3 regions of the Pseudocitrobacter corydidari genome follow, and region 3 is predicted to be linked to each of the others. Evidence: predicted binding sites of a transcription regulator. Region 3 holds the regulator's gene; each other region holds the start of a gene.

Region 1 (10,802 bases), 520 kb from region 3:
CATGGTCATGAATTCTGAACGGAAGCCGATCAGGCCACGGCTTGGGATCACGTAGTCGAGACGTACGCGGCCTTTGCCATCTGGATTCATGTTTTTCAGGTCGCCTTTACGCTCACCCAGAGCCTGCATCACAGAACCCTGATGTTGCTCTTCAACGTCCAGCGTAACGTTTTCGAACGGCTCTTGTTTACGGCCATCGATTTCGCGGAAGATAACTTTCGGACGGGAAACCGCCATTTCGAAACCTTCACGACGCATGTTTTCGATAAGAACGGACAGGTGCAGTTCACCACGGCCAGAAACGCGGAATGCGTCTGCGTCCGGGGTTTCTTCAACGCGCAGCGCAACGTTGTGGACCAGCTCTTTGTTCAGACGATCAAGGATCTGACGAGAGGTAACGAATTTACCTTCTTTACCGCAGAACGGAGAGGTGTTGACGTTGAAGAACATGGAAACGGTCGGTTCATCAACGGACAGCGCCGGCAGCGCTTCCACATTTTGCGTATCGCAAATGGTATCGGAGATGTTCAGTTCGCCAAGACCAGTGATTGCGATGATGTCGCCAGCTTCCGCCTGATCGCTATCGATACGTTCCAGCCCCAGATGGGTCAGAACTTTACCGACTTTCGCGTTACGGGTTTTGCCTTCGCTATCGATGATAGTGACCTGCTGGTTCGGTTTCACTTTACCGCGTTTGATACGGCCGATACCGATAACACCCACATAGCTGTTGTAGTCCAGCTGGGAGATCTGCATCTGCAGCGGACCGTCGAGATCGACGTCCGGCGCAGGAACATGGTCAACAATCGCCTGATACAGCGGGGTCATGTCTTCAGCCATGTCTTCGTGATCCAGACCCGCGATACCGTTCAGCGCAGAGGCGTAAACGATCGGGAAGTCCAGCTGTTCGTCGGTCGCATCAAGGTTAACGAACAGGTCAAAGACCTGGTCAACAACCCAGTCAGGACGCGCGCCAGGGCGGTCAACTTTGTTGATAACAACAATAGGTTTCAGGCCATAGGCAAAGGCTTTCTTGGTCACGAAGCGCGTCTGCGGCATCGGGCCGTCAAATGCGTCAACGACCAGCAGCACGGAGTCTACCATGGACATTACACGTTCAACTTCACCACCGAAGTCGGCGTGCCCTGGGGTATCAACGATGTTGATACGGTAGTCATTCCATTTGATAGCGGTGTTTTTCGCGAGGATGGTAATCCCACGCTCTTTCTCCAAATCGTTGGAGTCCATCACACGCTCTTGAGTTTCGGCACGTGCATCAAACGTACCGGATTGCTGCAGCAGCTTATCAACCAGGGTAGTTTTACCATGGTCAACGTGCGCGATGATGGCGATGTTACGCAAATTTTCGATCACAACTTTGCCTCGGGCATTAGAAATAGCGCGTTATTGTACACGGATTAATCGCAGTACAAAACAGGATCACAAACATCCTCCGCAAACAAGTATTGCAGAGTTCCTTTGTGATCGCTTTCACGGAGCGAAAAAAGGGCACCTTAACGCAAATTGCACCAATATGGTGCTCTATGTTCACATATAAGCACTATACTGGTGCAATGACACCATCGTGGTGCAGCCCTTTTGCACTATGATGCGCATGATAGCGCCTTTTGGGGGTAATTTAAAAGTTGGCACAGATTTCGCTTTATAAATTTCAGGGCAACAACGCCACTTTTAAGAAGTGTTTGAAGACCTCGTTACCACGACGACAATGACAAATCCGGGAGATGTAAAGTATGTCCGCTGAACACGTTTTGACGATGCTGAATGAGCACGAAGTGAAGTTTGTCGATCTGCGCTTCACCGATACCAAAGGTAAAGAACAGCACGTCACTATCCCTTCCCATCAGGTTAATGCCGAATTCTTTGAAGAAGGCAAAATGTTTGACGGCTCCTCTATCGGCGGCTGGAAAGGCATTAACGAATCTGACATGGTTCTGATGCCGGACGCATCTACCGCACTCATTGACCCGTTCTACGAAGAACCTACACTGATCATCCGCTGCGATATCCTGGAACCAGGTACCCTGCAGGGCTATGACCGTGACCCGCGCTCTATCGCAAAACGCGCTGAAGAATACCTGCGCTCTACTGGCATCGCCGACACCGTACTGTTCGGGCCAGAACCAGAATTCTTCCTGTTTGACGACATCCGCTTCGGCGCATCCATTTCCGGTTCTCACGTGGCTATCGACGATATCGAAGGCGCGTGGAACTCTTCCACCAAATACGAAGGTGGTAACAAAGGTCACCGTCCGGGCGTGAAAGGCGGTTACTTCCCGGTTCCGCCGGTCGATTCCTCCCAGGACATCCGTTCTACCATGTGTATGATCATGGAAGAAATGGGCCTGGTTGTTGAAGCTCACCACCACGAAGTGGCAACGGCAGGTCAGAACGAAATCGCGACCCGCTTCAACACCATGACTAAAAAAGCGGACGAAATTCAGATCTACAAATATGTCGTTCACAACGTTGCGCACCGTTTCGGTAAAACCGCAACCTTCATGCCAAAACCGATGTTTGGCGATAACGGTTCCGGTATGCACTGCCACATGTCTCTGTCCAAGAACGGCGTAAACCTGTTCTCTGGCGACAAATACGCGGGTCTGTCTGAGCAGGCGCTGCACTACATCGGCGGTGTTATCAAACACGCAAAAGCAATCAACGCCCTGGCGAACCCGACCACCAACTCCTACAAACGTCTGGTCCCGGGTTACGAAGCGCCGGTTATGCTGGCTTACTCTGCCCGTAACCGTTCAGCTTCCATCCGTATTCCGGTTGTTACCAGCCCGAAAGCGCGTCGTATCGAAGTGCGCTTCCCGGACCCGGCAGCTAACCCGTACCTGTGCTTCGCAGCGCTGCTGATGGCTGGCCTTGACGGCATCAAGAACAAAATCCATCCGGGCGAAGCGATGGACAAAAACCTGTATGACCTGCCGCCGGAAGAAGCGAAAGAGATCCCACAGGTTGCGGGTTCTCTGGAAGAAGCACTGAAAGAACTGGATCTGGACCGCGAGTTCCTGAAAGCCGGTGGTGTGTTCACTGACGAATCCATCGATGCTTACATCGCGCTGCGCCGCGAAGAAGATGACCGTGTGCGCATGACTCCGCACCCGGTAGAGTTCGAGCTGTACTACAGCGTTTAATTTAAGTTAGTCATTCTCCGCCCACTTCTTGTCGCCACCTGGCGGCAAGAACAAGCTGAGTAAGTTGTTGCCGTGGAACTTTTAGCCCATCTCTGGATGGGCTTTTTTCTCCACAAAAACGCGTAGTTAGCGCCTTTTTCCCGTCCATCCAGCTATAATGCACTAAAACAGTGCAATCTAAGGAGACTGCTAAATGGCAACCGGCGCGCTGCCCGATGCTGGGCAGATCCTCAATTCTTTAATTAATAGCATTCTGCTGGTCGATGACGACCTGGCGGTGCATTACGCCAACCCGGCGGCGCAGCAGCTGCTGGCGCAAAGCTCGCGAAAACTGTTCGGTACGCCGTTACCGGAACTGCTGAGCTATTTCTCGCTGAATATCGGTTTGATGCAGGAGAGCCTGCAAACGGGCCAGGGCTTCACGGATAACGAAGTGACGCTGGTGATCGACGGACGCTCGCATATCCTCTCTCTGACGGCCCAGCGGCTGCCTGACGGCTTTATTTTGCTGGAGATGGCCCCGATGGATAACCAACGTCGTCTGAGCCAGGAGCAGCTACAGCACGCCCAGCAGATTGCGGCGCGTGATTTGGTCCGTGGCTTAGCCCATGAGATTAAAAACCCGCTCGGCGGCCTACGCGGCGCAGCACAGCTGTTAAGCAGAGCGCTGCCCGACCCGTCGCTCACTGAATACACCAAAATGATCATTGAGCAGGCCGACCGCCTGCGCAACCTGGTCGACCGACTGTTGGGGCCGCAACAGCCGGGCATGCACGTGACCGAAAGCATCCACAAGGTGGCCGAACGCGTCTTTTCGCTGGTGTCGATGGAGCTGCCGGATAACGTGCGGCTGGTGCGTGATTACGATCCGAGTTTGCCGGAGTTACCGCACGATCCCGACCAGATTGAACAAGTTTTGCTGAATATTGTTCGCAATGCGTTGCAGGCGTTAGGGCCAGAAGGCGGCGAGATCATTCTGCGCACGCGCACCGCGTTCCAGTTAACGCTGCACGGCGAGCGCTATCGCCTGGCGGCACGTATTGACGTTGAAGATAACGGGCCGGGCATTCCGTCCCATTTACAGGACACGCTGTTCTATCCGATGGTAAGTGGCCGCGAAGGCGGCACCGGGCTGGGTTTATCTATCGCCCGCAGCCTGATCGATCAGCATTCCGGAAAAATTGAATTTACCAGTTGGCCAGGCCATACCGAGTTCTCGGTTTACCTGCCAATTCGAAAATAAGGTGTGTTTATGCAACGAGGGATAGTCTGGGTCGTAGATGACGATAGCTCCATCCGTTGGGTGCTTGAACGCGCACTCACCGGGGCGGGCTTAAGCTGTACCACATTTGAAAGCGGCAACGAGGTGCTGGACGCGCTCACCACCAAAACGCCGGACGTGCTGCTATCGGATATCCGTATGCCGGGCATGGACGGCCTTGCGCTGCTGAAACAGATTAAACAGCGTCATCCGATGCTTCCGGTCATCATAATGACCGCTCATTCAGATCTGGACGCGGCGGTCAGCGCTTATCAACAAGGCGCATTCGATTACCTGCCCAAACCGTTCGATATCGATGAGGCGGTGGCGCTGGTTGAACGCGCCATCAGCCACTATCAGGAACAGCAGCAGCCGCGCGACGTGCCCGCGTTCGGGCCTACCGCCGATATTATCGGTGAAGCGCCGGCGATGCAGGACGTCTTTCGCATTATCGGGCGACTCTCCCGGTCATCAATAAGCGTGCTGATTAACGGCGAATCCGGTACCGGTAAAGAGCTTGTCGCACATGCGCTGCATCGCCACAGCCCTCGCGCGAAAGCGCCGTTTATCGCCCTGAACATGGCGGCGATACCGAAAGATTTGATTGAATCCGAACTCTTTGGCCACGAGAAAGGCGCGTTCACCGGTGCGAATACCGTGCGTCAGGGGCGTTTTGAGCAGGCGGACGGCGGCACACTGTTTCTCGATGAAATTGGCGACATGCCGAACGATGTGCAAACCCGTTTGCTGCGCGTGCTGGCAGATGGGCAGTTTTACCGCGTCGGCGGCTATGCACCGGTAAAAGTGGATGTGCGTATCATTGCAGCGACTCACCAGAATCTGGAGCTGCGCGTGCAGGAGGGGAAATTTCGCGAGGATTTATTCCACCGCCTGAACGTGATCCGCGTGCATCTGCCGCCGCTGCGCGAGCGTCGCGAGGACATTCCCCGTCTGGCGCGTCACTTCCTGCAAATTGCCGCACGCGAGCTCGGCGTAGAAGTGAAACTGCTGCACCCGGAAACCGAAGCGGCGCTAACGCGTCTGGCGTGGCCTGGCAACGTACGCCAGCTGGAAAACACCTGCCGCTGGCTGACGGTGATGGCCGCAGGCCAGGAAGTGTTGATTCAGGATCTGCCGAGCGAACTGTTCGAAACCACCGTTCCGGATGGTTCGACCCACACTCAGCCGGATAACTGGGCGACGCTGCTGGCGCAGTGGGCCGATCGCGCGCTGCGTTCCGGTCATCAAAACCTGTTATCAGAAGCGCAGCCGGAAATGGAGCGTACACTGCTGACAACCGCGCTACGTCATACTCAGGGGCATAAACAGGAAGCCGCGCGTTTGCTGGGTTGGGGGCGTAATACCCTGACGCGCAAGCTGAAAGAGCTGGGGATGGAGTAGCGCAGCGTTGCGCCGGATGGCGCTTCGCTTATCCGGCCTACAAACAACGAGGCGTTGTAGGCCCGGTAAGCGCCACGGGGCAATAACTTAAATCACGCGTGAGAACTGCTGCATCCGCGCTTTCTGGCGCAGGTAAGCATCGAAGCACATGCAGATATTACGTATCAACAGACGACCTTTTGGCGTCACCTGAATCCCCTTTTCATCCACATCCACCAGCCCATCTTTCGCCAGCGGCGCCAGCAGTTTTAAATCTTCTGCAAAATAGTCAGCAAAGTTCAGATCCCACTGCTGCTCAACGGCGGCGTAATCCAGGCGAAAATTACAAATCAACGCCTTAATCACGTCACGACGAATGCAGTCATCGCGCGTTAGGGCAATGCCGCGCCACAGCGCATCGCCGCGTTCATCAACCTGTTGATAATAGAGTTTCAGCTCTTTCTGGTTCTGCGCGTAGCAGTCGCCAATCATGCTGATCGCCGACACGCCCATGCCGAGCAGGTCGGTATCGCCCTGCGTGGTGTAGCCCTGGAAGTTACGATGCAGCACGCCGTCACGCTGAGCAACGGCCAGCTCGTTGTCCGGACGGGCGAAGTGATCCATACCGATAAACTGGTAACCGGCATCAGTGAGCGACGAGATGGTTTCCTGAAGAATATCCAGCTTCTGCTGGGCGGTCGGTAAATCTGCATCTTTAATTTTACGCTGCGCGGCAAACAGGGTGGGCAGATGCGCATAGTTAAAGACGCTCAGGCGATCCGGATTCAGTTCCGCCACGCGTTTAAGCGTAAAGGCGAAACTTTCCGGCGTCTGCTTCGGCAGGCCGTAGATCAGGTCAATGTTGGTTGAGGTAAAACCAATCTCGCGTGCGTGATTCAGCAACGCGAAGATAAATTCTTCATCCTGCTCGCGATTTACCAGACGCTGAACTTCTTTGTTGAAGTCCTGCACGCCCATGCTCAGGCGGTTAAATCCTTCAGCGCGCAGATGGTCGATCACGTCCAGTTCGATTTCGCGCGGGTCAACTTCAATCGAGATCTCGGCGTCGGCGGTAAAGTGGAAGTTCTCGCGCAGCAGCGTCATCAGGCGAGAAATTTGCGCTTTATTCAGATAGGTTGGCGTGCCGCCGCCCCAGTGTAGCTGGGTAACATGGCGCTCAGTGAACAATGGTGCGCGGTGGCGAATTTCCTGCTCCAGCGCGTCGAGATACTGATCGGCTTTATGCTGCTGGCGAGTGACAATTTTATTGCAGCCGCAGAAATAGCAGAGCTTATGGCAGAACGGAATGTGCACGTACAGCGACAGCGGCCGCTCGGGATAACGTGCAACCGCATTCAGAAACTCGCTTTCGCCGAACGCGTCAGAAAACTCCAGCGCGGTGGGATACGAAGTGTAACGTGGCCCGGAATAGTTATATTTCTGGATCAGGGCCAGATCCCAGTCGATTAACTGCACAGACATGCTTACTCCTTCCAGTGACGTCGCTAACGACGACGGCGTGCCGGCCTGGCTCCTTGTTGAGCCATTAGCCGGTTGCGCAGCCGTTTTTGACGCCGCGACAACCGTTGTAGTTTAACGAATAACCACACCAGATAACATATAACCAGAAGGGTTATAAGCAGGACCGGGAAACCGACTGCATGCAAACGTTAGTTTCCGCCCTTAAGCAGACGCATCATGTCTTCCTTGCCCTCTTCTTCCTCTTCTTCTTCGTCATCGTCGTAGGAGAGGCCAAGCTGCTGCATCAGCTCGTCGATGCGATCCAGTTTGGCATCGACCCAGCTTTGCTCTTCAGCATTCAGTTTTCCGCCTTCTTCCAGGCGTTCCAGCAGCGCATCCAAACGCTCATCCGTTTCTAACTGCTCCAGCTCAGCTTGCGGTGAAAGCATAGGTTTCTCGCTTTTTGGTTTTTGCTGACGAGGGGGTGTCTGCACAGCGGTAACGCCCAACTGAACAGGTTTTTTACTGCCAATACGGGGATCTTTTTCCTGACCTTTTTGGCCCGAGCGACCCGACTCACCGCCGCCACTTGCACGGCTGCCCGGCGTATGGCCACGATGCTTCTTCTGGCGCTTACGGTCGCGCGCTTCCTGGTCCAGTTCTTCGCGGGTTTTGCGGCGTGTTTTGGCACGCGGTGCAGATGTTGGTTTTTTCATGGTGTCGTCTTATGGCCGTTTTATTCAGTATAGAATTGAGGCGGAATCTAGCAGAATACCAACAAAGAAAAAAGGCGACAGAGTAATCTGTCGCCTTTTTCTTGACTCTCCACCCTCAACGGGCGCTACATTCCATGTTAGCTACCGACACACCCTGTCTTTCCTTTAGCCTGGAACAATCCCTGTACGATTCCATTTCCTTTTTCTACGTCTCCGGACGTTTGTCATCCTGACAATCCTAAGTCTTCGCCTCCTGGCGCTCCTGACCCTCATCCTGAGTTAGAAATCCTTCCGGCGTCCTCGCCAATGAGTGATACTTTACCTTGTTGAGCTAAACTAACAAGCAGCGAAACGGCACATAAATATAAAATCAGAGTTTTCCCCAACATTAACTCTATGATTTATCTATTTTTACCGATTTTTTCTTCTCAAACTTCTCTGAAATTTCGCATAGGGTTTATGGGCAATATCTCACAAACTGTAGGGGTTTTGCTTACATCCTGTAGACTCGCTGAGGAAAATCAGCCTTTTTTTACCGATCGGGTATAATCGCCAGCATTGCCTGATTTAACGGAGACGACCGTTTTGACTAACTGGAATTACCAACTGACGCACTTTGTGACCAGTGCGCCAGATATCCGCCATTTACCTTCCGATACCGGAATTGAAGTGGCATTTGCGGGCCGCTCCAACGCCGGAAAGTCCAGCGCGCTGAATACGCTGACCAACCAAAAAAGTCTGGCCCGTACGTCAAAGACGCCTGGCCGTACGCAGTTGATTAACCTGTTTGAAGTGGCTGACGGTAAACGTCTGGTCGACTTACCGGGCTACGGTTACGCCGAAGTGCCGGAAGAGATGAAAATCAAATGGCAGCGTGCGCTGGGTGAATACCTGGAAAAACGCCTGTGTCTGAAAGGGATTGTTATCCTGATGGACATCCGCCATCCGCTGAAAGATCTCGATCAACAGATGATTCAGTGGGCCGTAGACAGTGAAATTGAAGTGCTGGTATTGCTGACCAAAGCCGATAAGCTCGCCAGCGGTGCGCGCAAAGCGCAGGTTAATATGGTGCGCGAAGCCGTGCTCGCCTTTAACGGTGACGTGCAGGTTGAAGCGTTTTCATCGCTGAAAAAACAGGGTGTGGATAAGCTGCGTCAGAAGCTGGACACCTGGTTTGATGAGATCCCGCCAGAAGTGGCGGCTGAAGAAGCCGAAGAGTAATCGTTTTGTCGTCGGGCGCGCTGCCCGACCCTGATTTCACGCCAAAGCTGCCATCCGGCGGCTTTTCTTTCGCCCAATAAAAAACGCCCCGGTCATGACTGACCGGGGCGGCTAAAATATTCAGCCAAATCCGATTACGTGAAGTAAAAGGTCTGAAAGATAGAACATCTTACCTCTGTACCCTACGCGACTAACTCTACTCTTTTTTTTTGGTCACAGAAAGCACTTTTTGTAGTTTTTTTTCACTCATTACATAGCGAATTCTAATGTTCATCACAAAACGCTATAAGTTATGTTGCTTACTTACCAAAAAAGCGCTTGGTCACCGAAAGCTTAGTGCGCCTGATCCCAGTTTTCGCCACTGCCCACTTCCACCAGCAATGGCACATCCAGTTTGGTGCTGTTTTCCATCAGTTCATGGATTTTCTTCGACACGGCATCCACATCATCTTTATGTACTTCAAACACCAGTTCATCGTGCACCTGCATAATCATACGCACGCGCGGTTTTTCGCTCTCAAGCCAGGCATCCACAGCAATCATCGCACGCTTGATGATATCTGCGGCAGTGCCCTGCATTGGGGCGTTGATCGCGGCTCGTTCAGCCCCGGCACGACGCGCGCCGTTGCTGGATTTGATGTCCGGGAGGTAAAGACGACGGCCATCCAGCGTTTCAACGTAGCCCTGATCTTTCGCCTGTGCTCGGGTACGCTCCATATACTCCAGTACGCCAGGGTAACGCTCGAAGTAGAGATCCATATACTTCTGCGACTCTTTACGCGGAATGTTGAGCTGGCGAGAGAGGCCAAAAGCGCTCATGCCGTAGATCAGACCGAAGTTAATCGCCTTCGCGCTGCGACGCTGCTCGCTGCTTACGCTCTCTAATGGCAAGCCAAAAACTTCCGCCGCCGTCGCGCGGTGGATATCTTTCCCTTCCGCAAACGCGGTCAGCAGGCCCTTATCACGCGACAGATGCGCCATAATGCGCAGCTCGATTTGCGAGTAGTCCGCAGAGACAATCACGTAATCTTTCGGCGCAATAAACGCCTGGCGAATACGACGCCCTTCATCATTACGTACCGGAATGTTTTGCAGGTTCGGATCCGTCGAGGAGAGACGCCCCGTTGCGGTGACAGCCTGATGATAAGACGTGTGCACGCGCCCGGTTTTCGGGTTGATCATCAACGGCAGTTTGTCGGTATAGGTGGATTTCAGCTTCGCGAGGCCGCGATATTCAAGAATGACTTTTGGCAGCGGATAATCCAGCGCCAGCTCTTCCAGCACTTCTTCCGACGTAGACGGTGCGCCGCCCGGCGTTTTCTTCAGCGGTTTAATGCCCTGTTTTTCAAACAGAATGGTTTGCAACTGTTTCGGCGAGGAGAGGTTAAACTCTTCACCTGCGACCTCAAAGGCTTTCTGCTCCAGCTCCACCAGCCGTTTCGCAATCTCCTGCGAATGCGCATGCAGCACGGCCGGGTCGATCTTCACGCCGTTGCGTTCCACGCGCGACAGCACCGGCACCAGTGGCATCTCGATATTTTCGAAGACGCTCAGCGGCCCCTTCTCCTTTTGCAGCTTCGGCCACATTTTCAGATGCAG
Region 2 (10,802 bases), 1.8 Mb from region 3:
CGGAGTATTTGCATCACACCGGCTACGATCAGCATGGACTCATGGTACTGCGCGAAGCTATTGCGCATCGCTACTGTACGCGCGGCCTGCCGACAACAGCGGACGAGATTATGCTGGTAAACGGTGCGCTCAGCGGGCTGGCGCTGGTATTGCGCGCAATGACCGGGCCGGGCGATCGCGTGGTGGTTGAGAACCCCACTTACCCATTAGCGATTGCCGCGATTCAGGGCGCATCCTGCCGCCCCGTAGGTTTATCTTTGCCCGCGCAGGGCTGGGATACAGACGGGCTGGCGGCAACCATTGCGCAAACCGCGCCGCGTCTGGCGTGGCTGATGCCCGATTTTCACAATCCCACCGGTCGCTGCATGGACCACGCCACTCGACAGATTGTCGCCGATCTCTTTGCACGCACGCGCACCACGCTGGTGGTCGACGAAACGATGGTCGATTTATGGTACAACGCCCCGCCTCCCCCGCCGCTGGCGGCATTCAATGCCGATGCACCGGTAATTACCATCGGCTCTGCCGGGAAAAGTTTCTGGGGTGGGTTACGTTTAGGGTGGGTCCGGGCTTCAGCACGCACGCTCGCGTCGCTGATTCAGGCGCGCGATACGCTCGATCTCGGCTCACCGCTGCTGGAACAGTTAGCTGCACTGTGGTTACTGGAAAATAGCGATAATTTATTGCCTGCCCGAAGAGCGATGCTGGCGCAACGTCGCGACATGTGTGCCGCACTGATGCAGGATTATTTCCCGGCGTGGCGCTTTACCCAGCCTGAAGGCGGTCTCTCTTTCTGGGTTGAGCTGCCAGAGATGCTGGCCACGCAGTTTGCTGCCCGGGCGGAAAGCGTGGGAATACATCTGGGCACAGGCACGCGCTTCGGGCTGGCGGGTGCGTTTGAACGCAACCTGCGCCTGCCTTTTACGCTGCCGGATGAAACATTGCGTAATGCCTTTGAATTATTACAGCCGCTCTGGCAAACACTTTCCGGGCAGCAGAATACGCATCGCTTACGCAAAATTATATAAAGAGCTGCCTGTATTAATGCTGCGGTGGGATCGGGAAGCCCTTAAGGGAAATAATAAAATTATCGCCCTCTTTTTTTATTTTTGCTCCGGTATCGCACCAGTCCGAGGCAATACGAAAGAATTCATCACTGCCCACATTCCAGTTCAGACGGACATGTTTAGCATACCCCGAGCGTAGCAGCTCGCAGGCTTCGGTGTAGTTACAGGCGACAGAAGGTTGTTGTTTCATTTTTTCTTCTTCAGCAGTTTACGTAATGCTTTGATTTCTTTAGGCGTAAAAGCGGAAGTGTCCTCTTCCGTATGTTGACTGTCCACGTCATGTCCGGTTACGCCAGCCTCTTCGGTGGCAAACGCCAGTGCGATGAGTCGCTGCGTTGCCACACTTAAATTAAGGTCGTTGTCCTGTGCATAGTGGCGAAGCTTTTCTTTTAACGTCTCGTCAATTTTTACATTCAAAACGGCGCTGGTCATTTTTAACATTTCCCCTATAAAAGTTATTATCACTAATACAGGAATTTAAATAACCGATCCACAAATATATTTATAAGTGCAAATGTGAAAATATACCCCAATAATAAAGTAATGGACTTTTATGACAGAAGAATGACAGCCATATGACGAGAATATGAAAATAAAGGAGATAACCCTGAGAATAAAAGGGAAATAAGAGGCATTAAAACTGGGGGAGCTGAAATGGGTGGGGGCCCTGCCAGCTACATCCCGGCACACGCGTCATCTGCCCTGGCTGCTTCCTTCCGGACCTGACCTGGTGAACAGAGTAGCGTTGCGGGAGAACCAACAGAGCCCCCATTGAGAGCGTTAGTTACCTAACGCGCTGGCGCATTATCCCTGCTGCGCCATGTAATTGCAAGCCGTCTGCGGTTACCTGCTGGATTCTTGCGCAATCGCCCCTTCACAGCACGCAGGTTGCTGATTATGCTGAACGCTGGTTTATCAGGAACAGACTATGGACGCATTCGATTCCTTTCCCCAGCGAGTCTGGCAAATTGTCGCCTCGATTCCCGAGGGCTATGTCACCACCTACGGTGATGTGGCGCGTCTGGCGGGTTCGCCGCGCGCGGCACGGCAGGTTGGCGGCGTATTAAAGCGTCTGCCGGAAGGTTCTACTCTCCCCTGGCATCGGGTGGTGAATCGTCATGGCACGATTTCCCTCACCGGCCCTGATTTACAGCGCCAGCGTCAGGCGCTGCTCGCCGAGGGCGTGCAGGTATCAGGCGGCGGGAAGATTGATTTGCAGAAGTATCGCTGGATCTACTAAAAAAATGCCCTCGCGAGGAGGGCATTGAAAAACTTATGGGATTTGCGTCGGCGCCGGGTCCGAAGACGACGGGTTAACCTGGGTCGGCGACGTTGATGGCACCGTGGTTGCCGCTCCACCGCTCTGCTGCATCGGCACGGCCGTCTGCTGTACCGGAACCAGCGTCAGGTCAGCTTTGGTGCCGCCCTGGTTGATAATTGGCTGCACGGTATCAGTAATAAAGATCAGCTTATCATTCAGCGTAATGGCTGCACTCAACAGAATTCGGGCATTAGGCTGGATGTCCTTCGGGTTGAACGGCAGCACAAAGCTAAACGGAGCCTGTTTCCCTTCGGTACGCGTCACTTTCTGGGCGATAACTTTGGACGGCGCATCGGCGAGCGACGCATCAGAAACGGTAACGGTCAGCACCGCATCCGGTGGCAGAGCCACTTTCTGACGGATCCATACAGTACCCGTGACACTCGGCTGCTGAATCGCTGCTTGCGTAGCGCCCGCAGCACTCGGATTCGGCGCCGGAGTCTGGATGTCAGCACTTTTATCTGCACAGGCAGACAGGGCGACGGCGATGGCTATTCCACTTAACATTGGCACGATTTTCATTGCGTTCTCCTTTTCGCTCATGCATCCGCAGGATTTATTCCTGCCAGAGCGACCATTCATGACAGTCATAACAGGTTAAGTGTGGCATAGATCTCCTCATTTTTCCTGCAAAGTGCCCTTTATTCAGACTTTTGCACCCATCGGACCAGCTGCAAAACTGCGTTATACTGTGCTAATCCCTCGCCGCGGCGATGATACAAATTATTGAGGAAATTTATGAGTCAGGCGCTATCTAACTTACTGGCATTGTTGAATCTGGAAAAAATCGAAGAAGGATTATTCCGCGGGCAGAGCGAAGATTTGGGGCTGCGTCAGGTATTTGGCGGTCAGGTTGTGGGTCAGGCTCTCTATGCCGCAAAAGAAACGGTTCCCGTTGAGCGCCTGATTCACTCATTCCACAGCTACTTCCTGCGCCCCGGCGACAGCCTGAAGCCGATTGTCTATGACGTCGAAGTGCTGCGCGACGGTAACAGCTTCAGCGCTCGCCGCGTGTCGGCGATTCAGAATGGTAAACCGATTTTCTATATGACTGCGTCATTCCAGGCGCCTGAGCCGGGCTACGAGCATCAGAAAACCATGCCCGATGCCCCCGCGCCGGAGAGCCTGCCGTCAGAAACCGATATCGCCCGTTCACTGGAACATCTGCTGCCGCAGGTGCTAAAAGATAAATTCCTCTGCGAGCGTCCGCTGGAGATTCGCCCGGTTGAGTTCCACAACCCGCTAAAGGGCCACGTCGCGGAGCCAAAACGTCAGGTCTGGCTGCGTGCTAACGGGACGGTGCCGGATGATTTACGCGTACATCAGAATCTGCTGGGCTATGCGTCCGATCTCAACTTCCTGCCGGTCGCGCTTCAGCCACACGGCATCGGTTTCCTGGAAAAAGGCATGCAGGTCGCGACGATTGACCACTCCATGTGGTTCCACCGACCGTTTAATCTGAATGAGTGGCTGCTGTACAGCGTGGAAAGTACGTCCGCCTCGAGCGCGCGTGGCTTTGTGCGCGGCGAGTTCTATTCGCAGGATGGTGTACTGGTGGCATCGACGGTCCAGGAAGGCGTGATGCGTAATCGCGGTTAAGATGACGTCTGAAAGCAAAAGCCTCCGCAAGCGGAGGCTTTTTTTGTTAGCACTGATCAGGCGTTGTAGGCGTTTTCGCCGTGGCTGTTGACGTCCAGCCCTTCGCGCTCCTGTTCTTCCGGAACGCGCAGGCCCACGGTCAGGTCTGCCACTTTATAACCAACGAAGGCCACAATTCCTGACCACACAATGGTGATACCGATGCTTTCCAGCTGTACCAGCACCTGATGGCCCATGGTGACGCCTTCCGCGTAACCCACGCCGCCGAAGGAGGTAGAGGCAAAGATACCGGTCAGGATACAACCTACAATGCCGCACACGCCGTGAACGCCGAAGACATCGCAAGGATCATCCACACGCAACCAGCGTTTCAGTATAGTGACGCCCCACAGCCCGGCCAGACCCGCCACGATACCGAGGATCAACGCGCCGCCGACCCCGATAAAGCCACACGCCGGTGTAATGCCGACCAGGCCTGCAATCGCCCCGGAACACGCGCCCAGCAGCGACGGTTTACCGCGCAGCGCCCACTCACCAAAGACCCAGCCCAGAATCGCTGCCGCGGTTGCCACTACGGTGTTCACGAAAGCCAGACCGGCAATTTCGTTCGCCGCGCTCGCTGAACCGGCGTTGAAGCCAAACCAGCCGAAGTAAAGGATGGCAGTACCGATAAACACCATCGGCAGGTTGTGCGGTTTAAACGCTTCTTTACCAAAACCGACGCGTTTACCAATCAGGTATGCGCCCACCAGGCCAGCAACAGCGGCGTTAATATGAACCACCGTACCGCCCGCAAAGTCCAGCGCGCCGTGCGAGCCCAACAGACCGCCGCCCCACACCATGTGCGCAATCGGAATGTAGGAGAGCGTCAGCCAGATAACCACGAAAATCAGCACCGCGGAGAAGCGAATACGTTCCGCCAGCGCGCCGACAATCAGCCCTACGGTGATGCAGGCGAACGAGCCCTGGAAAGCAACGTGAATATACTGATAAAACGTGCCCATCGGCGCGGTTATCGCAATACCTTTCAACATCATCCAGTCAAAGTTACCGAAGAAGCTGCCGCCGGTACCGAAGGCCAGCGTGTAGCCATAAACCACCCACAACACGCAGACCAGTGCGAACGTCACTGCCACCTGCGTCAGCATAGAGAGGACGTTTTTCCCACGAATCAGTCCACCGTAAAACAGGGCAATTCCCGGAATGGTCATAAACAGCACCAGCGCGGTACAAATCATCATAAAGGCGTTATCGGCTTTATCGATCGTCGCCGGAGCCGCCATCGCCAGACCCGGCAACAGCGCCAGAGCCGCCAAACCGGTTTTCAATTTTGCTATTTTCATTTTCTCGATCCCTATCACTGTGCGCCAGGAATTACAGTGCCGCTTCGTCGGCTTCGCCGGTACGAATACGAATCACACGTTGCAGCTCGGCGACGAAAATCTTACCGTCGCCAATTTTTCCGGTGTACGCCGCCTTGCTCACCACATCCACGACTTCATCAAGCTGGTCGTCGGCAATCGCGACGTCAATCTTCACTTTCGGCAGGAAGTTCACGCTGTACTCCGCGCCGCGATAAAGCTCGGCATGCCCCTTCTGACGACCGAAGCCCTTCACTTCCGTCACGGTCAGTCCCTGAATACCAATGGAAGACAGCGCTTCGCGGACGTCTTCGAGTTTGAATGGTTTGATTACCACGGTAACCAGCTTCATAGATCCCCTCCAGTCAGAATTCGGTAATGGCTGCTGCTACACGAGATAGATAAAGCAAGGGGCGTGCCAGAAATGAAAAGTCACAAAAATAGGCGGTTAACGGCATGAGGCGAGAGGCCATGCACGCGTTTTAGCAAGAAATGAAAAAAAAACGCACCATGCGAGTGCATGGTGCGTGATTGAATTGCACGCGCTGGTGCGTCTGTTAGCAAATTGCTTAAAAAAAGTGCATCAGGCGGTCAGTGTTTCATCCTGCGCGCTGGCGGCGAGTTCTTCTCCAGCCAGTTGAAGCTGATACATCTGCCAGTAACGGCCTTTTGCTTCCAGCAGTTGCTGATGCGATCCCTGCTCCACCGCCTGCCCGCGATGCAGCACCATAATGGTGTCTGCGTCGACGATGGTGGAAAGCCGGTGCGCAATCACCACAAGCGTCGTGTGTTCACGCACGGCAGCCAGCGCCTGCTGGATAGCCTGCTCGGTACCGGAGTCGATATTGGCGGTGGCTTCATCCAGAATCAGCACCTGCGGGGTATCAACCAGCACGCGCGCCAGCGCCAGCAACTGTTTTTGCCCAACGGAGAGATTGTTCCCCTGCTCGCCCAGCGGCGTATAGATACCGTCGCTCAGACTACGCGCCAGTTCCGCCAGCTGCACCGTTTCCAGAGCCTGCCATACCTGCGCTTCGCTGATATCACGGCCAAGCGTGACGTTCGCGAAGAAAGAGTCGGCCAGCACTACGGGGTCCTGCTGCACCATCGCGACGCCCTGACGTAGAACCTGGTGGCTCAAACTGCCAAGCGGGCGCCCCCCCAGGCGAATTTCACCTGAATTAGGTGAGTAATAGCCCATCAGCAGACTGGCAAGCGTGCTTTTCCCGCTGCCCGTATGCCCCACCAGCGCCACAAAACTGCGCGAGGGAATCGACAGCGAGATATCCTGCAACACCATCCGGTCATCGCGGTAAGCAAAGGAGACGTTATCAATTTCAATATCGCCGCTTTCCAGCGGACGGGCATCATCGCCGTAGGTCTGGCGCGGCCTGTCCATCAGTTCGAATACGCGCTCCCCGGCCACCACTGCCTGTTGCAGCATTGACTGCTGAGTGGTGAGTTCAATCAGCGGTTCATTGAGTCGACCCAGATAGCTGATAAACGCATAAAGTACGCCCACTTCAATCGTGCCCACCGACGTAAAGCCAAACAGCATCAACAGACCGCACAGTATTAACGTAGAGAAGAGGCTCAGCAGCGGGCGCAGCAGGAAGCCATCGAGACGCAGCGTTTGCATACGCGCCAGATAGTGCTGACGGCTATGTTCGCCGATGCGCTCGCCAAAGCGCGCCTGCTGACGGAACTGCTGGATAACGCTCATGCCGTTGATCACTTCGTTAAAACCGTCGTTGATATCCGCCAGATACGTCCGCACGCGACGCACGATAGGCGTGCTGTAGCGTTGGTAAATCACCATCACCGTCAGCACCGCCGGGAAGATGCACACCGCCACCAGCGCCATGCGCCAGTCGAGGCTGAACATCGCCACCAGCATCGCGCCAATCAGCGCCGCGCTGCGCAGCACCGTCGCCACGACGGTGACGTAGAGATCGCGGATCACTTCCGTGTCGTTAGTGACGCGGGAAATCAGCTGCCCGACAGGTTGCGTATCAAACTCGCTCAGCGGCTGGCGCAGCGCGGCGTCCATCACGTCGCTTCGCAACTGTTGCACCACGCCGACCGCCGCGCGGTTAAACAGCAGCGATTGGTTATAGTGCAACGTTGCCGCCAGCAGTTGCAGGCCGATATACGCCGCCGCCAGCCCCGCAACGGTGCCCAGCGGCAACGTGTGTTTCGCCACCATATTATCGATGAAGTAGCTTATCAGCACCGGCCCCGAGACTTCCGCCGCTGCCGCAACCCATAGCATCACCACGGCAATAGAGAGCGGTTTGCGCCACGGTGAGCCGTAGGCCAGCAATCTTTTTAATGTCGGCCACAGTTGACCAAAATTACGCATCGGTCACCTCCGACGGTTCTTCATCCAGCGCCGCTTCCAGTTGCTGATAGCGATACATATCACGATACCAGCCCGGCTGCGTCACCAGCTGTTCATGCTGCCCGCGCTGGCACAGATGCCCGTGCTGCATCACGATGATTTCACTGGCTTCCGTCAGCGCCGACAGACGATGCGCGCTGATAATCACCGTGCGGCCTTCGCCCCACTGGCGCAGGTTATGCAAAATTTGGTGCTCGGTACGACCGTCCACCGCCGAGAGCGCATCGTCGAGGATCAGGATTTCTGCGTTGAGCAACAGCGCGCGCGCAATCGAAATGCGCTGCTTCTGCCCACCGGAGAGCATCACCCCACGCTCGCCCACTTCCGTGTCGTAACCCTGCGGCAGACGCAAAATATCCTCATGGACGCTGGCGAGACGCGCGACGTGTTCAATCTCTTCTTGTGTCGCGCCGGGACGACCAAGGGCAATATTATTTCCTACGGTGTCAGAAAAAAGGAACGGCGTCTGGCTGACTACCGCCAGGCGGCTGCGCCAGGCATCCAGTTTGAGTTTTGGCAGGGCGATACCGTGGAAATCGATTTCGCCTTTTTCCACGTCGAAGTGACGCTGAATCAGAGACAGAATGGTGGATTTACCGGAGCCCGTTGGGCCGCAAATGCCCAGCATCTGCCCCGGTTGCAGCGTGAAGTGGACTTTCGTCAGCGTCGCTTTTTCCGTTTGCGGATAATGGAACTGGTCAATGGCGACCTTCAGCACGCCGCGCCCGTCCGGCACCGATTCAGTGCCGTCATTGACCACCGGCGCTTCCATTAACATGGCACGAATACGGCTGTAGGCGGCACTGCCGCGCTCGACGATATTAAACATCCACGCCAGCGCCAGCATCGGCCAGATCATTAAACCAAGATACATCACAAAACTGGTCAATTGACCGAGCGTCAATGTTCCCTGCATCACCATCCAGCTTCCGCCGCCAATCGCCAGCAGGTTTGCCATACCGATGGCGATATAAATCGTCGGGTCAAAACGGGCGTCAATACGCGCCACGCGCATATTCTTCGCCCCGGTATCTGCCGCATCGGCGGCGAACAGCGCAGACTGGCGATCTTCCAGGCCAAAGGCTTTAATCATGCGAATACTGGTCAGGCTCTCTTGTGTGCGGTCGTTCAGGCTGGAGAACGCGGCCTGCGCCAGCTTGAAGCGGTTATGCAGCATGTCGCCATAGCGCTTAATCGCCAGCGCCATAATCGGCATCGGTAACAGCGCCAGCAGCGTGAGTTGCCAGCTAATTTGCGTGGACATCACAATCAACACCGCGCAGCCCATCACCAGCGAATCGACCAGCGTCAGCACGCCTTCCCCGGCGGCAAAGACCACGCGGTCAACATCGTTGGTGGCGCGCGCCATTAAATCACCGGTGCGGTGACGCAGATAAAATTCCGGGTGCTGGCGGCTCAACTGGCGATAAAAGTCTTCCCGCAGTTCGACCGCAAGCTGGTAGGACGCACCGAACAGCAGCACGCGCCAGACGTAGCGCAGCAGATAGACCACGATAGCAATCGCCACCATAAGGCCAATCCACATCCAGATGGTCGTTGCGGTGTAGCGTTGTTGGGTGACGCCGTCAACGACGTAGCCCACCACCTTCGGCGGGATCAGTTGAAGAATGGCGATAACCACCAGCAGCGCGACGGCGCCAAGATAGCGACGCCACTCCCGGCGGAAATACCAGCTTAATTGAGCAAATAATCGCACGCAGTAAAATTCCAGAGATAGTGTTATTCGATGGGAAGCGCAGTGGTGTATTTAATCTGTTCCATCGCAAAACTTGAGGTGACGTCCGACAGTCCGGGGACGCGATTCACCAGGCTTTTATAAAAATCATCGTAGCGTTTCATGTCGGCGACCTGTACCCGCATCAGGTAGTCATATTCGCCTGCCATACGCCAGAAGCCGAGCACCTCGGGCATCTGGCTGACTTCATTCACGAAACGACTATACCATTCACTGCTGTGATGTTGCGTTTTTATCAGCACAAACGCGGTGAGGCCGAGCCCCAGTTTCTCCGCATCCAGCAACGCCACGCGCCCAAGCAAAATGCCGTCATCTTCCAGCCGCTTGAGCCGCTTCCAGCAGGGTGTGGTGGTCAGATTAACGGCATCGGCCAGTGCCTGCAAAGAGAGGGTGCAATCCGTTTGCAGCAGCGAAAGCAGCTTGCGGTCAATTTTATCTAACATCGCCCACCTCAGGAGAAAATTTTTCTCCTGTAAGTCTATTTTAAAGTGGAGATAGCAACAATTTTTTCCGCATCTTTCGCTAAGCTAGGCACAAAATGACAAATGGAAAATCACCATGAACAGCACCTGGGTCAAAAACGCCATTAGCGAAATTAACGCCGATTATCAACGCAGCGCCGACACGCACCTGATTCGTCTGTCGCTGCCGGCGTTTCCCGGCATTCAGCTCTACTTAAAAGATGAAAGCACTCACCCAACCGGCAGCCTGAAACATCGTCTGGCGCGGTCGCTGTTCCTGTATGGCCTGTGCAACGGCTGGATCAAAGAAGGCACGCCCATTATTGAAGCGTCTTCCGGTTCCACCGCCGTGTCGGAAGCCTATTTTGCTCGCCTGCTGGGGCTGCCGTTTATCGCCGTCATGCCCTCGTGCACGGCCAAACGCAAAAACGAACAGATTGAGTTCTACGGCGGACGCTGCCATTTCGTGCAGAGCGCTTGTGAAATTTATGCCGCCTCCGAAACGCTGGCGCGTGAACTTAACGGCCACTATATGGACCAGTTTACGTTCGCCGAACGCGCGACCGACTGGCGCGGTAACAACAACATCGCCGACAGTATCTTCCGCCAGATGAGTCATGAACCGAACCCGATCCCTGACTGGATTGTGATGAGCGCAGGCACCGGCGGTACATCGGCGACCATCGGCCGCTACATTCGCTGTCAGGGGCATAACACGCAGTTAATGGTGGTCGATCCGCAAAACTCGGTGTTTATGGACTACTGGCAAAGCCGCGACGGCAGCCTGCGCAGCAGCGTTGGCAGTAAAATTGAAGGGATTGGCCGTCCGCGCGTCG
Region 3 (10,802 bases):
TTACGTCGACCTGATGATGAAGCTGGGTCTGGTGCGCTTTTCAATGCTATTGGCCCTTGCGCTGGTGGTACTGGCCATTGTGGTGCAGATGGCCGTAACCATGGTGCTGCACGGCCAGGTGGAAAGCATTGATGTGATCCGCTCTATCTTCTTTGGTCTGTTGATTACGCCGTGGGCGGTCTACTTTTTATCGGTGGTGGTCGAGCAACTGGAAGAATCCCGCCAGCGTTTATCGAAGCTGGTGGAGAAGCTCGAAGAGATGCGCGAGCGCGATCTCAAACTTAACGTTCAACTCAAAGACAACATCTCGCAGCTCAACCAGGAAATCAGCGATCGTGAAAAGGCGGAAGCTGAGCGTGAAACCACGCTTGAGCAGCTGAAGGTCGAGATGAAAGAGCGTGAAGAGACGCAAATCCGCCTCGAGCAACAATCCTCCTTCCTGCGCTCGTTCCTCGATGCCTCACCAGACCTGGTCTTCTATCGCAATGAAGATAAAGAGTTTTCCGGCTGTAACCGGGCGATGGAACTGTTAACCGGGAAAAGCGAAAAACAACTGATCAACCTGCATCCGGAAGACGTTTATGCGCCGGAAGCGGCCGCGAAGGTGCTGGAAACTGATGAGAAAGTGTTCCGTCATAACGTCTCGCTCACCTATGAACAGTGGCTGGATTACCCGGATGGTCGCAAAGCCTGCTTTGAAATCCGTAAAGTGCCTTATTACGACCGCGTCGGTAAGCGCCACGGCCTGATGGGCTTTGGCCGTGATATTACCGAGCGTAAGCGTTATCAGGACGCTCTGGAGCGTGCCAGCCGCGATAAGACCACCTTTATCTCCACCATCAGCCACGAACTGCGTACGCCGCTCAACGGCATCGTTGGCCTGAGCCGTATTCTGCTTGATACCGACCTGACCGCCGAGCAGGAAAAATACCTGAAAACTATCCATGTTTCTGCGGTGACGTTAGGTAATATATTTAACGATATCATCGATATGGATAAAATGGAGCGGCGTAAAGTTCAGCTGGATAACCAGACTATCGACTTTACCGGCTTCCTCTCCGATTTAGAAAACCTCTCCGGCTTGCAGGCGCAACAGAAAGGGCTGCGCTTCGTCATGGAGCCGAGCTTGCCGCTGCCGCATAAAGTGATTACCGACGGTACGCGCCTGCGTCAGATCCTGTGGAACCTCATCAGCAATGCGGTGAAATTTACCCAGCAGGGCAAGGTTGAAGTGCGTATTCGTTACGACGACGGCGATATGCTGCACTTTGAAGTGGCCGACTCCGGTATCGGTATTCCGCAGGAAGAGCAGGATAAAATCTTTGCCATGTACTACCAGGTGAAAGACAGCCAGGGCGGTAAACCAGCGACCGGCACCGGGATTGGCCTGGCCGTTTCGCGTCGTCTGGCGCGCGACATGGGCGGCGACATTGAAGTCACCAGCAACCCAGGGCAGGGCTCGACCTTTATTCTGACCGTCCACGCGCCAGCGGTTGCCGACGAAGTTGAAGATACGCTGGACGACGACGATATGCCGCTGCCGGCGCTCAACGTGCTGCTGGTGGAAGATATCGAACTGAACGTCATTGTCGCCCGCTCGGTGCTGGAAAAACTCGGCAACAGCGTTGACGTGGCGATGACCGGGAAGGCAGCGCTGGAGATGTTTACGCCAGGCGAATACGACCTGGTACTGCTGGATATTCAACTGCCGGATATGACCGGGCTGGATATCTCTCGCGAGTTAAAACAGAAATTTGCCGCTGATGACCTGCCGCCGCTGGTGGCATTGACGGCTAACGTGCTGAAAGATAAAAAAGAGTATCTGGAAGCGGGGATGGATGATGTGCTGAGCAAGCCGTTATCAGTACCGGCCCTCACCGCGATGATCAAAAAATTCTGGGACACCGCCGACGACGAGGAGAGTACCGCAATGCCAACTGAACAGGGTAAATCACAGCAGTTACTGGATATTCCGATGCTGGAGCAGTACATCGAACTGGTAGGGCCGAAGCTGATTACCGATGGTCTGGCCGTCTTTGAGAAGATGATGCCGGGATATCTGGCGGTGCTGGAATCGAATCTGACCGCGCGCGATCAGAAAGGCATTGTCGAGGAAGGGCACAAAATTAAAGGTGCGGCGGGGTCCGTGGGCCTGCGTCATTTGCAACAGTTGGGGCAGCAGATCCAGTCACCTGATTTACCGGCCTGGTGGGATAACGTCGGTGAATGGGTTGAAGAGATGAAAACCGAGTGGCAGCACGATGTCGCGGTGCTTAAATCCTGGGTGGCGAACGCTGAAAAAAAATGACCCCGGCTAAACCGGGGTGCGCGAACACTGCGCCAACACCAGGGAAATCGTGGCTGCGCCATAAGATGTAATAGGAATTTAGTAAGACACAACCTGATGAATACGATTGCACGCAGATTAAGATAGCAAAACTTGAAACATTTGTTACATGAATCAGCAAAATATGTGAAGCATAGCGAGTTAATCAGAAATAGTAATAATCTTCAGTCAGTTACAGCGAGGGATAAGCATCATGAAAAAAATTGGCGTTATTTTGAGCGGCTGCGGTGTCTATGACGGGTCTGAAATTCACGAAGCCACCCTAACGCTGCTGGCCATTGTCCGTAGCGGCGCGCAGGCCGTGTGCTTTGCGCCGGATAAGCGCCAGTTCGATGTTGTCGATCATCTCTCGGGAGAAGCGATGGGCGAAAGCCGCAATGTGCTGATCGAGTCTGCGCGCATTGCGCGCGGCGATGTACGCCCGCTCGCCAGCGCCCAGGCGCAAGAGCTGGATGCGCTGATAGTGCCCGGCGGGTTTGGCGCGGCGAAAAACCTCTCTAACTTCGCCACGCAGGGCGCGGCGTGCGAGGTTGACGCAAATCTGAAAGCGCTGGCGCAGGCAATGCATCAGGCGGGCAAACCGCTCGGCTTTATGTGTATCGCTCCGGCGATGTTGCCGAAGATTTTTGATTTCCCGCTGCGCATTACCATCGGCACGGATATCGACACCGCGGAAGTGCTGGAAGAGATGGGCGCGGAGCACGTGCCGTGTCCGGTCGATGATATCGTTGTTGATGAAGACAACAAAGTGGTCACCACCCCGGCCTACATGCTGGCGCAGAACATCGCTGAAGCTGCCGAGGGCATTGAGAAGCTGGTAGCGCGCGTGCTGGTTCTGGCTGAATGAGCAAGCGCGTCTTACCGCTGGCGTGGATAAAACGTATCGCCTGGCGCGTCGCGTTGCTGCTGGTGCTGTTCTGGGGCGGCGGCATCGCGCTGTTCAGCTTTGTGCCAGTGCCCTTTTCTGCGGTGATGGTCGAGCGCCAGCTAAGCGCCTGGCTGAGTGGCGATTTTCACTATGTGGCGCATTCCGACTGGGTCAGCATGGATGAGATCTCGCCGTGGATGGGACTGGCGGTGATTGCCGCCGAAGATCAGAAATTCCCGGAGCACTGGGGGTTTGATGTTCAGGCGATCGAAAAGGCGCTTACGCATAACGAACGCAACGAAAACCGCATTCGCGGCGCGTCGACGTTGTCGCAGCAGACAGCGAAAAACCTGCTGCTGTGGGATGGCCGTAGCTGGTTGCGTAAAGGGCTGGAAGCCGGGCTAACGGTGGGAATCGAAACCGTCTGGAGTAAGAAACGTATCCTGACGGTATACCTGAATATCGCTGAGTTTGGCGAGGGCACCTTTGGCGTAGAGGCCGCTGCGCAGCGCTATTTCCATAAATCCGCCAGCAGGCTGACCATGTCGGAAGCGGCGCTGTTAGCCGCGGTACTACCGAACCCGATTCGCTTTAAAGCGGATGCCCCTTCAGGCTACGTGCGTAACCGCCAGGCATGGATTCTGCGCCAGATGCGTCAACTCGGCGGCGAATCCTTCATGACCCGCCACCAACTGCATTAAACTTTACGAGAAGAGAGCTCCAGCGCGCTGCGCTCTTCGCGCGGCTTGCTGTTCTTCAGCGCGGCTGCCAGCACCGGCTGCGCAATAAAGCGTTCCCACAGGCGTTCCTGCTTACGACGACAGAACCATTTTGACCAGGTGGCCAGTGGAATAAAGGTTGATTCGCCGATGTTGTCGCAGATAACCGGCACCACTTCCGATTCGCTGATGCGATGACACAGAATATTGGCCGGTTTCAGCGTCATGGTCACAATGTGGTTTTCGGTGATGTACTTCTTCAACGTGCGCAGGATCTGACGCAACACAACCAGATCTTCTTCGTAGCGACACTCCGCAGCGAACTGTTTTAAGGTGATAGACGGTTTACCGTCAAAGTCGCTGATCACGTCATACACGTAACCCGTTCCGCAGTCGGTCTCAACGGTGCCGTAATAACGCGGGATCCCGCTCCAGTCTTTCAGATGACGGTTGAGATGGGCGTAGTAACCCAGCTCACGCTTGATCTCTTTGTCGCCGCCCTGATCGTTGTTGTAAACGATCTTGATACAGCGTTGGGCATCATCCGGATGCGCATAACATTTACGATGTCTTCCGGTGCCCAGGGGGGTGTGATCCGATAAATGTAACATGACGCGCTCCTGGAATTATTTGCTGACAATTGACCAGTATCGACACCAAACTTAAATGAAACATAAACGAACCATGTTAAGGTTTTCTTAAGGTTAATCCTGGACTAAAAAGCGCACAAATTGTACAGGGATAATAAAAAAAAACGCCAAATGGCGTTTTTAGGGTAGAGGCGCTTTTCGTAGGCCGGATAAGGCGAAGCCGCCATCCGGCATGGGGAAGGGAGACTACTTAATCTTCATCAAACCCGGATTCAAACAGGGCGATAACCGCGGCCAGCGCTTCGACTTCCTGCGGGCCGGAGGCTTCCACTTCAATCTGGCGTCCTTTGGCGGAATCCAGCATCAGCAGCGCAATCACACTATTGGCTTCCGCCTCTGTGCCTTCGTCGTTGCGCAGCAGCACTTCCGCATCAAAACCCTGCATCAGTTCAAACAGCTTCATCGCTGGCCGGGCATGCATGCCCAGCCGGTTGGTGATTTCAACGGTTTGCTTTACGGTCATGATTTACGTTTTTCCAGCGTCCGGTGACGAGACTGCACGTTCTTACCGCGCGAGCGGAAGTAGTCAGCCAGTTGTTCGGCGACATACACCGAACGGTGTTTACCGCCGGTACAGCCAATCGCCACGGTCAGATAGCTACGGTTATTGGTTTCCAGCATAGGTAACCATAGCTCAAGATAGCTGCGGGTCTGGTAGATAAAGTTATGGACTTCCGTATGCCTGTCGAGGAATGCGGCAACCGGTTTATCGAGGCCGGTCATTGGGCGAAGTTTGGGATCCCAGTGCGGGTTCGGCAGGAAGCGTACGTCGAAGACGTAATCCGCATCGATAGGAATACCGTGCTTGAAGCCGAAGGATTCAAACACCATCGTCAGTTCGCGCTCGCGTTTGCCCAGCAGGCGGGTACGCAGCATTTCTGCCAGCTCGTGTACCGACATCTCGGAGGTATCGACGATAAGGTCCGCGCGTGAGCGCAGCGGCTCCAGCAGGTCGCTCTCTTTGTCGATGGCGCTCTCCAGTGACAGGTTTTTGCTGGAAAGCGGGTGCAGACGACGCGTGTCGCTGTAACGACGGATCAGCGTATTGCGATCGGCATCGAGGAACAGCAACTGTGGAGAAAATGCGTCCGGCAGATTTTCCATCGCTTTTTCGAAGATTTCCGGCGACTCCGGCATGTTACGCACGTCGATACTGACGGCGGCGGAGATCTCCCGGTCGGCCAGCGTTTTCGCAAGCTCTGGCAGCAGGACTACCGGCAGGTTGTCCACACAGTAGAAACCCATATCTTCCAGCGCCCGTAAGGCCACGGATTTACCCGAGCCTGAGCGGCCGCTGACGATCATCAGTACCATGTACCGTTTCTCCTCAGTACGAACTCATTTCCCTTACGCTTCATCACTGTTTTCCGTTTCGGTGATGATTTGATAAAGCTCTTCGTCACTCTGCGCTGAGCGCAGGCGGCGGCAGATAGTTTTATCCGCCAGACGTTTCGCCACCAGTGAAAGCGTATGTAAGTGCGTTTTGGTTTGGTCCGCAGGCACCAGCAGAGCAAACAGCAGGTCGACAGGCTGATTGTCGATGGCGTCGAACGCGATCGGCGTTTCAAGCTGCACAAAAACGCCCACGGCGCGCAGCGTATCTTCTTCCAGCTTACCGTGTGGAATGGCGATGCCATTGCCAATGCCGGTACTGCCCATTTTCTCGCGGGTGAGAATCGCTTCAAACACCACCTGCGGAGGCAGGCCTAACTGCTTTGCCGCCAGTTCACTGATGATTTCCAGCGCACGTTTTTTACTCTGGCAGTGAACAGCACTGCGGGTACATTCCTGGTTAAGCACATTGCTCAGTTGTAGAGCCGAATCGTTATTTATCATAATTTCACCTAAGCATCGCCCGACACTTTACCGGCATCGGGCGACCGCCCGGACAATTAGTGTTGTTTCAGTTTATCTTTATGTTTATTAAGCTGCCGCGCCAGTTTGTCGATCAACAGATCGAGAGCGGCATACATATCTTGCCCTTCCGCGCTGGCATGAAGTTCGCCCCCGTTAACATGCAGGGTCGCATCCGAGATGTGCGTCAATTTCTCCACTTTTAACACAATATAGACCTGATTGATCCTCTCGAAATACTGTTCCAGCTTCACGAATTTCGTGTTGATGAAATCGCGCAGGGCTTCAGTGATTTCGACGTTGTGTCCAGTGATGTTGAGCTGCATAGTGTCTTCCTTATCAGTTGAGTCAGACCAGTTGTTTACGCTGGTTAGACGGCGGAATGGATAAAGACTCTCGGTACTTCGCAACGGTTCGACGGGCCACCATGATACCCTGATCGGAGAGCATGGAGGTCAGCTTACTGTCGCTCAGTGGTTTCGCGGGATTTTCCGCGGCAATCAATTTCTTCACCAGCGCGCGGATCGCCGTGGATGAGGCTTCACCGCCACCCTCAGTATTCACATGGCTTGAGAAGAAATACTTAAGCTCAAAAATACCGCGCGGGCTATGCAAATACTTCTGCGTCGTCACGCGTGAAATCGTGGATTCGTGCATCTCGACGGTCTGGGCGATATCCGCCAGCACCATCGGTTTCATATACTCTTCGCCGGACTCAAAAAACGCCTGCTGCTGCTCAACGATGCAGCGGCTGACGCGCAGCAACGTATCGTTGCGGCTCTCAAGGCTTTTAATCAGCCACTTCGCATCCTGTAGGTTGCTGCGAATAAACTGGCTGTCGGCGTCGTTACGGACGTTGTTACACATGCCCGCGTAGTGTTGGTTGATTTGCAAACGTGGAATGCTGTCGGCGTTGAGTTCCACCACCCAGCGGCCACTGACTTTGCGCACCAGCACATCAGGAATAACATACTCCGGCTCACCGGTCTGGATCGACTGACCCGGACGCGGATCCAGTGACTGAATCAGATCCACCGCTTCTTTCAACACGTCTTCTTTCAGACGCGTGACGCGCATTAACGATCGGAAATCGTGGTTGGCAAGCAGATCGAGATGGTCGCTGATGATCAGACGGGCTTCGGCGAGGCGGGGGGTTTCTTTGGCAAACTGAGAGAGCTGAATAAGCAGGCAATCGCGGAGATCGCGGGCGGCGACACCCACCGGGTCAAATCGCTGGATCCGTTTAAGCACCGCTTCGACTTCATCCAGACCGATTTCGTCATCGCCCATGCTCTCAAGGATATCTTCCAGCGGGACGGTCAGATAACCGGTATCGTCAACGGCGTCGACAATGGAGGTGGCTATCGCGCGGTCCGTGTCGGTAAACGGCGTGAGTTCCACCTGCCACATCAGGTAATCCTGAAGGGACTGGGTGGTTTCGCCCTGATAGACCGGCAGTTCGTCGTCCTGGTAATCTGCGCCGGTGCCTGAGGGCGTTCCGGCGGTGTAGATTTCATCCCAGCTGGCATCAAGCGGCAGCTCTTCCGGCATATCTTTCTGTTCGAGCGCATCGGCGCTGTCTAACGTTTCGTTATCCGGCGTCTCTTTGGCATCGATTTCTTCATGAATATCGGTTTGCTCAAGCAGGGGATTACTCTCCAGCGCTTGCTGAAGTTCCTGCTGCAGTTCCAGCGTCGACAGCTGTAACAAGCGAATAGCCTGTTGCAGCTGTGGCGTCATGGCGAGCTGTTGGCTGAGCCTTAATTGCAAACCTTGCTTCATGTTCAGTGCGATAATCTCCGGCTAACCTCTCTCATGCTTCTACCCTATCAGAGTCTGAAGTCTTCCCCAAGATACACACGTTTAACATGTTCGTCTTGTAAGATCTCTGTCGGGGTGCCGTGGGCGATAAGCTGCCCCTGGCTGACGATATACGCACGCTCACACACCGCCAGCGTTTCGCGGACGTTGTGGTCAGTGATTAACACGCCGAGACCGCTGTCGCGCAGGTGCTCAATGATGTGTTTGATATCGATAACGGAGATTGGGTCAACGCCCGCAAACGGTTCATCCAGCAGGATAAATTTCGGATTTGCGGCCAGCGCGCGGGCGATCTCTACGCGGCGACGTTCGCCCCCGGAGAGCGATTGACCCATGTTGTCGCGCAGGTGTTCGATGTGGAACTCTTCCATCAGCTCATTACAGCGGTCTTCGCGCTGTTCGCTGGTGAGATCGTCGCGAATTTGCAGCACGGCCATCAGGTTGTCGTATACGCTCAGACGACGGAAAATGGACGCTTCCTGTGGCAGATAGCCAATCCCGCGGCGCGCACGGGCGTGCAGCGGCAGCAGGCTGATATCTTCGTCATCAATAATGATGTTACCCGCATCGCGCGGCACGATACCGACCACCATGTAGAAGGTGGTGGTTTTACCCGCACCGTTCGGCCCGAGCAGGCCCACAATCTCACCGGAGTTGACGGTCAGACTGACATCCTCTACCACACGGCGGCCTTTGTAGGCTTTAGCCAGGTTCTTTGCAGTTAATGTCGCCATAACGAATTAGTTACTCTTCTTCTGTGCCGGAGCCTGGTCTTTGTTTTTGTCCTGCAACTGGGACGGAACCAGAACGGTCGTGACGCGTTTACCTTTTTCGCTAAACGCCTGCATTTTCTGTTCTTTAACCAGGTAAGTGATTTTGTCGCCCTTGATGTTACTGTCGACCTGTTCCAGATACGCGTTGCCGGTCAGCACCACGAAATCACTTTGCAGTTCATAATGCATTTTGGCGGCGTGGCCTTTCACCGGCTTGCCGTTGTCCTGCATTTGATAGAAGGTCGCCGGGTTACCGTAGCCGTCGATCACTTCTTTGCCTTTTTCGCCGCCAGGGCGGGTCACCACGACCTTGTCGGCGTTAATTTTGATACTGCCCTGGGTCACAATAACGTTGCCGGTAAAGGTCACGATATTGCCCTGCATATCCAGCGACTGCTGATCGGATTCAATGTGAATCGGCTGGTCAGTATCACCAGTCAGTGCCAGTGCCGGCAGGCTGGCTGCCAGCAGAGAACCGGCGAGCGCCAGCTTAAGGCTGAGTTTGTTTGTTCTGAATTTCATAGGAGGTTCTAACCTTTTCAATCAGCTCGGCGTTCTTGCTGCGTAAATTGCCGCGCATTTTCAGGCCGCTGGAATTAAATGTCGTTCCGTATAACGTCACCAAATCATCAGAGGTAACATCCTGGGTGACCAGGTTGATTTGGGCGTTATCCGTCGTAATTTTGCGCAATTGCGCGTCAGGGGTCAGCGCGTTAACTTCAACGTGACCGTAAAGGTACAGCATGCGATCGTTTGTCAGCTTCGCTTTATCGGCTTTGATTGACCAGGTTGGCACTTTTTCGGTGTCAAACGTGGTCAGTCGCGGCTGGGTAAACCACGAGACAGCTTCGTCGGAGAAATACTCGACGTGTTCTGCGATTAACCGATAATTCAACGCGCCTTCAGGGCTGTAGACCACCGTATCGGTATGTTCGCTTTTATAAGTTGGGTCATTCGCATTGACAACCGCCTGGCCGTCATCATCGTTACTGGCCAGATTGATGCCAATGAGGATGAGCGCCGCAAGCGAAAGCAGGATAATAACCCAACGTCTGGTTTTACTCATATCGATTGCCCTTTGGCTTCCTCTAACTTCCCTTGCGCCAGCAACAGGAGATCGCACACTTCGCGGACCGCGCCGCGTCCACCGGCAATACGGGTGACGTAATCCGCACGCGGCAGCAACAGCGGATGCGCGTCATTGACCGCAACGCTTAAACCCACTTCCGCCATGACCGGCCAGTCGATGAGATCGTCGCCCACATAAGCGACTTCATCGGCCTGCAAACCGAGCTTGCTAAGCAGCTCGCGATAGGCGATCAGTTTATCGGATTGCCCTTGATAAAGATGGGTAATTCCTAACGTATCACAGCGGTCTTCTAACAGTTTAGCTTTTCGCCCGGTAATAATGGCAACTTCGATTCCGGACGTCAGGGCGCAGCGAATACCGTAGCCATCACGCACGTTGAAGGCTTTCAGCTCTTCGCCGTTATTCCCCATGTAAATCAGACCATCGGACAGCACGCCGTCGACGTCGAGGATCAGCAGGCGAATTTTCGCCGCTTTCTCAATAAATTCGGTGCTCACCGGGCCGTAACAGGTTGCCACGGAAGTGACAGCATTACTCATTGTTTTTAATCCTTTTACACTACGCCTGCGCGCAGTAAATCATGCATATGGATGACGCCCAGCAGGTGATCGCCATCGGCAACCAGCACGCAGGTGACGTGGCGGGATTGCATCAGGTTTAACGCATCAACGGCCAGCGTA

What was found. Region 3 encodes sigma-54, which starts transcription at its own class of promoters, with help from an activator protein. Its sites were predicted from a motif close to GTTGGCACANNTTTCGCTNT; they were not measured.
Region 1: glnA (glutamate--ammonia ligase) is a predicted target of sigma-54. The motif match lies at 1,646-1,665, and genes of this name have one in related genera.
Region 2: glnK (P-II family nitrogen regulator) is a predicted target of sigma-54. The motif match lies at 5,752-5,771, and genes of this name have one in related genera.

What each region holds. Positions count from the first base shown of each region.
Region 1 is NZ_CP087880.1:3,895,280-3,906,081, reverse strand. It holds gene typA (ribosome-dependent GTPase TypA) at 1-1,374, opposite strand, end outside; gene glnA (glutamate--ammonia ligase) at 1,755-3,164, shown strand; gene glnL (nitrogen regulation protein NR(II)) at 3,358-4,407, shown strand; gene glnG (nitrogen regulation protein NR(I)) at 4,417-5,826, shown strand; gene hemN (oxygen-independent coproporphyrinogen III oxidase) at 5,914-7,287, opposite strand; gene yihI (Der GTPase-activating protein YihI) at 7,476-7,982, opposite strand; gene yihA (ribosome biogenesis GTP-binding protein YihA/YsxC) at 8,568-9,203, shown strand; gene spfP (small protein SpfP) at 9,324-9,371, opposite strand; gene polA (DNA polymerase I) at 9,537-10,802, opposite strand, start outside.
Region 2 is NZ_CP087880.1:2,569,061-2,579,862, forward strand. It holds gene yczR (MocR-like transcription factor YczR) at 1-1,028, shown strand, start outside; gene G163CM_RS11945 (hypothetical protein) at 1,042-1,257, opposite strand; gene G163CM_RS11950 (hypothetical protein) at 1,254-1,499, opposite strand; RNA gene ffs (signal recognition particle sRNA small type) at 1,733-1,829, opposite strand; gene G163CM_RS11960 (MGMT family protein) at 1,996-2,307, shown strand; gene G163CM_RS11965 (YbaY family lipoprotein) at 2,341-2,910, opposite strand; gene tesB (acyl-CoA thioesterase II) at 3,127-3,987, shown strand; gene amtB (ammonium transporter AmtB) at 4,044-5,330, opposite strand; gene glnK (P-II family nitrogen regulator) at 5,362-5,700, opposite strand; gene G163CM_RS11985 (SmdB family multidrug efflux ABC transporter permease/ATP-binding protein) at 5,932-7,710, opposite strand; gene G163CM_RS11990 (SmdA family multidrug ABC transporter permease/ATP-binding protein) at 7,703-9,466, opposite strand; gene G163CM_RS11995 (Lrp/AsnC family transcriptional regulator) at 9,490-9,948, opposite strand; gene G163CM_RS12000 (PLP-dependent cysteine synthase family protein) at 10,064-10,802, shown strand, end outside.
Region 3 is NZ_CP087880.1:4,410,857-4,421,658, forward strand. It holds gene arcB (aerobic respiration two-component sensor histidine kinase ArcB) at 1-2,308, shown strand, start outside; gene elbB (isoprenoid biosynthesis glyoxalase ElbB) at 2,541-3,194, shown strand; gene mtgA (monofunctional biosynthetic peptidoglycan transglycosylase) at 3,191-3,916, shown strand; gene yrbL (PhoP regulatory network protein YrbL) at 3,913-4,545, opposite strand; gene npr (PTS phosphocarrier protein NPr) at 4,775-5,047, opposite strand; gene rapZ (RNase adapter RapZ) at 5,044-5,898, opposite strand; gene ptsN (PTS IIA-like nitrogen regulatory protein PtsN) at 5,932-6,420, opposite strand; gene hpf (ribosome hibernation promoting factor) at 6,477-6,764, opposite strand; gene rpoN (RNA polymerase factor sigma-54) at 6,787-8,220, opposite strand; gene lptB (LPS export ABC transporter ATP-binding protein) at 8,268-8,993, opposite strand; gene lptA (lipopolysaccharide ABC transporter substrate-binding protein LptA) at 9,000-9,554, opposite strand; gene lptC (LPS export ABC transporter periplasmic protein LptC) at 9,523-10,098, opposite strand; gene kdsC (3-deoxy-manno-octulosonate-8-phosphatase KdsC) at 10,095-10,661, opposite strand; gene kdsD (arabinose-5-phosphate isomerase KdsD) at 10,676-10,802, opposite strand, start outside.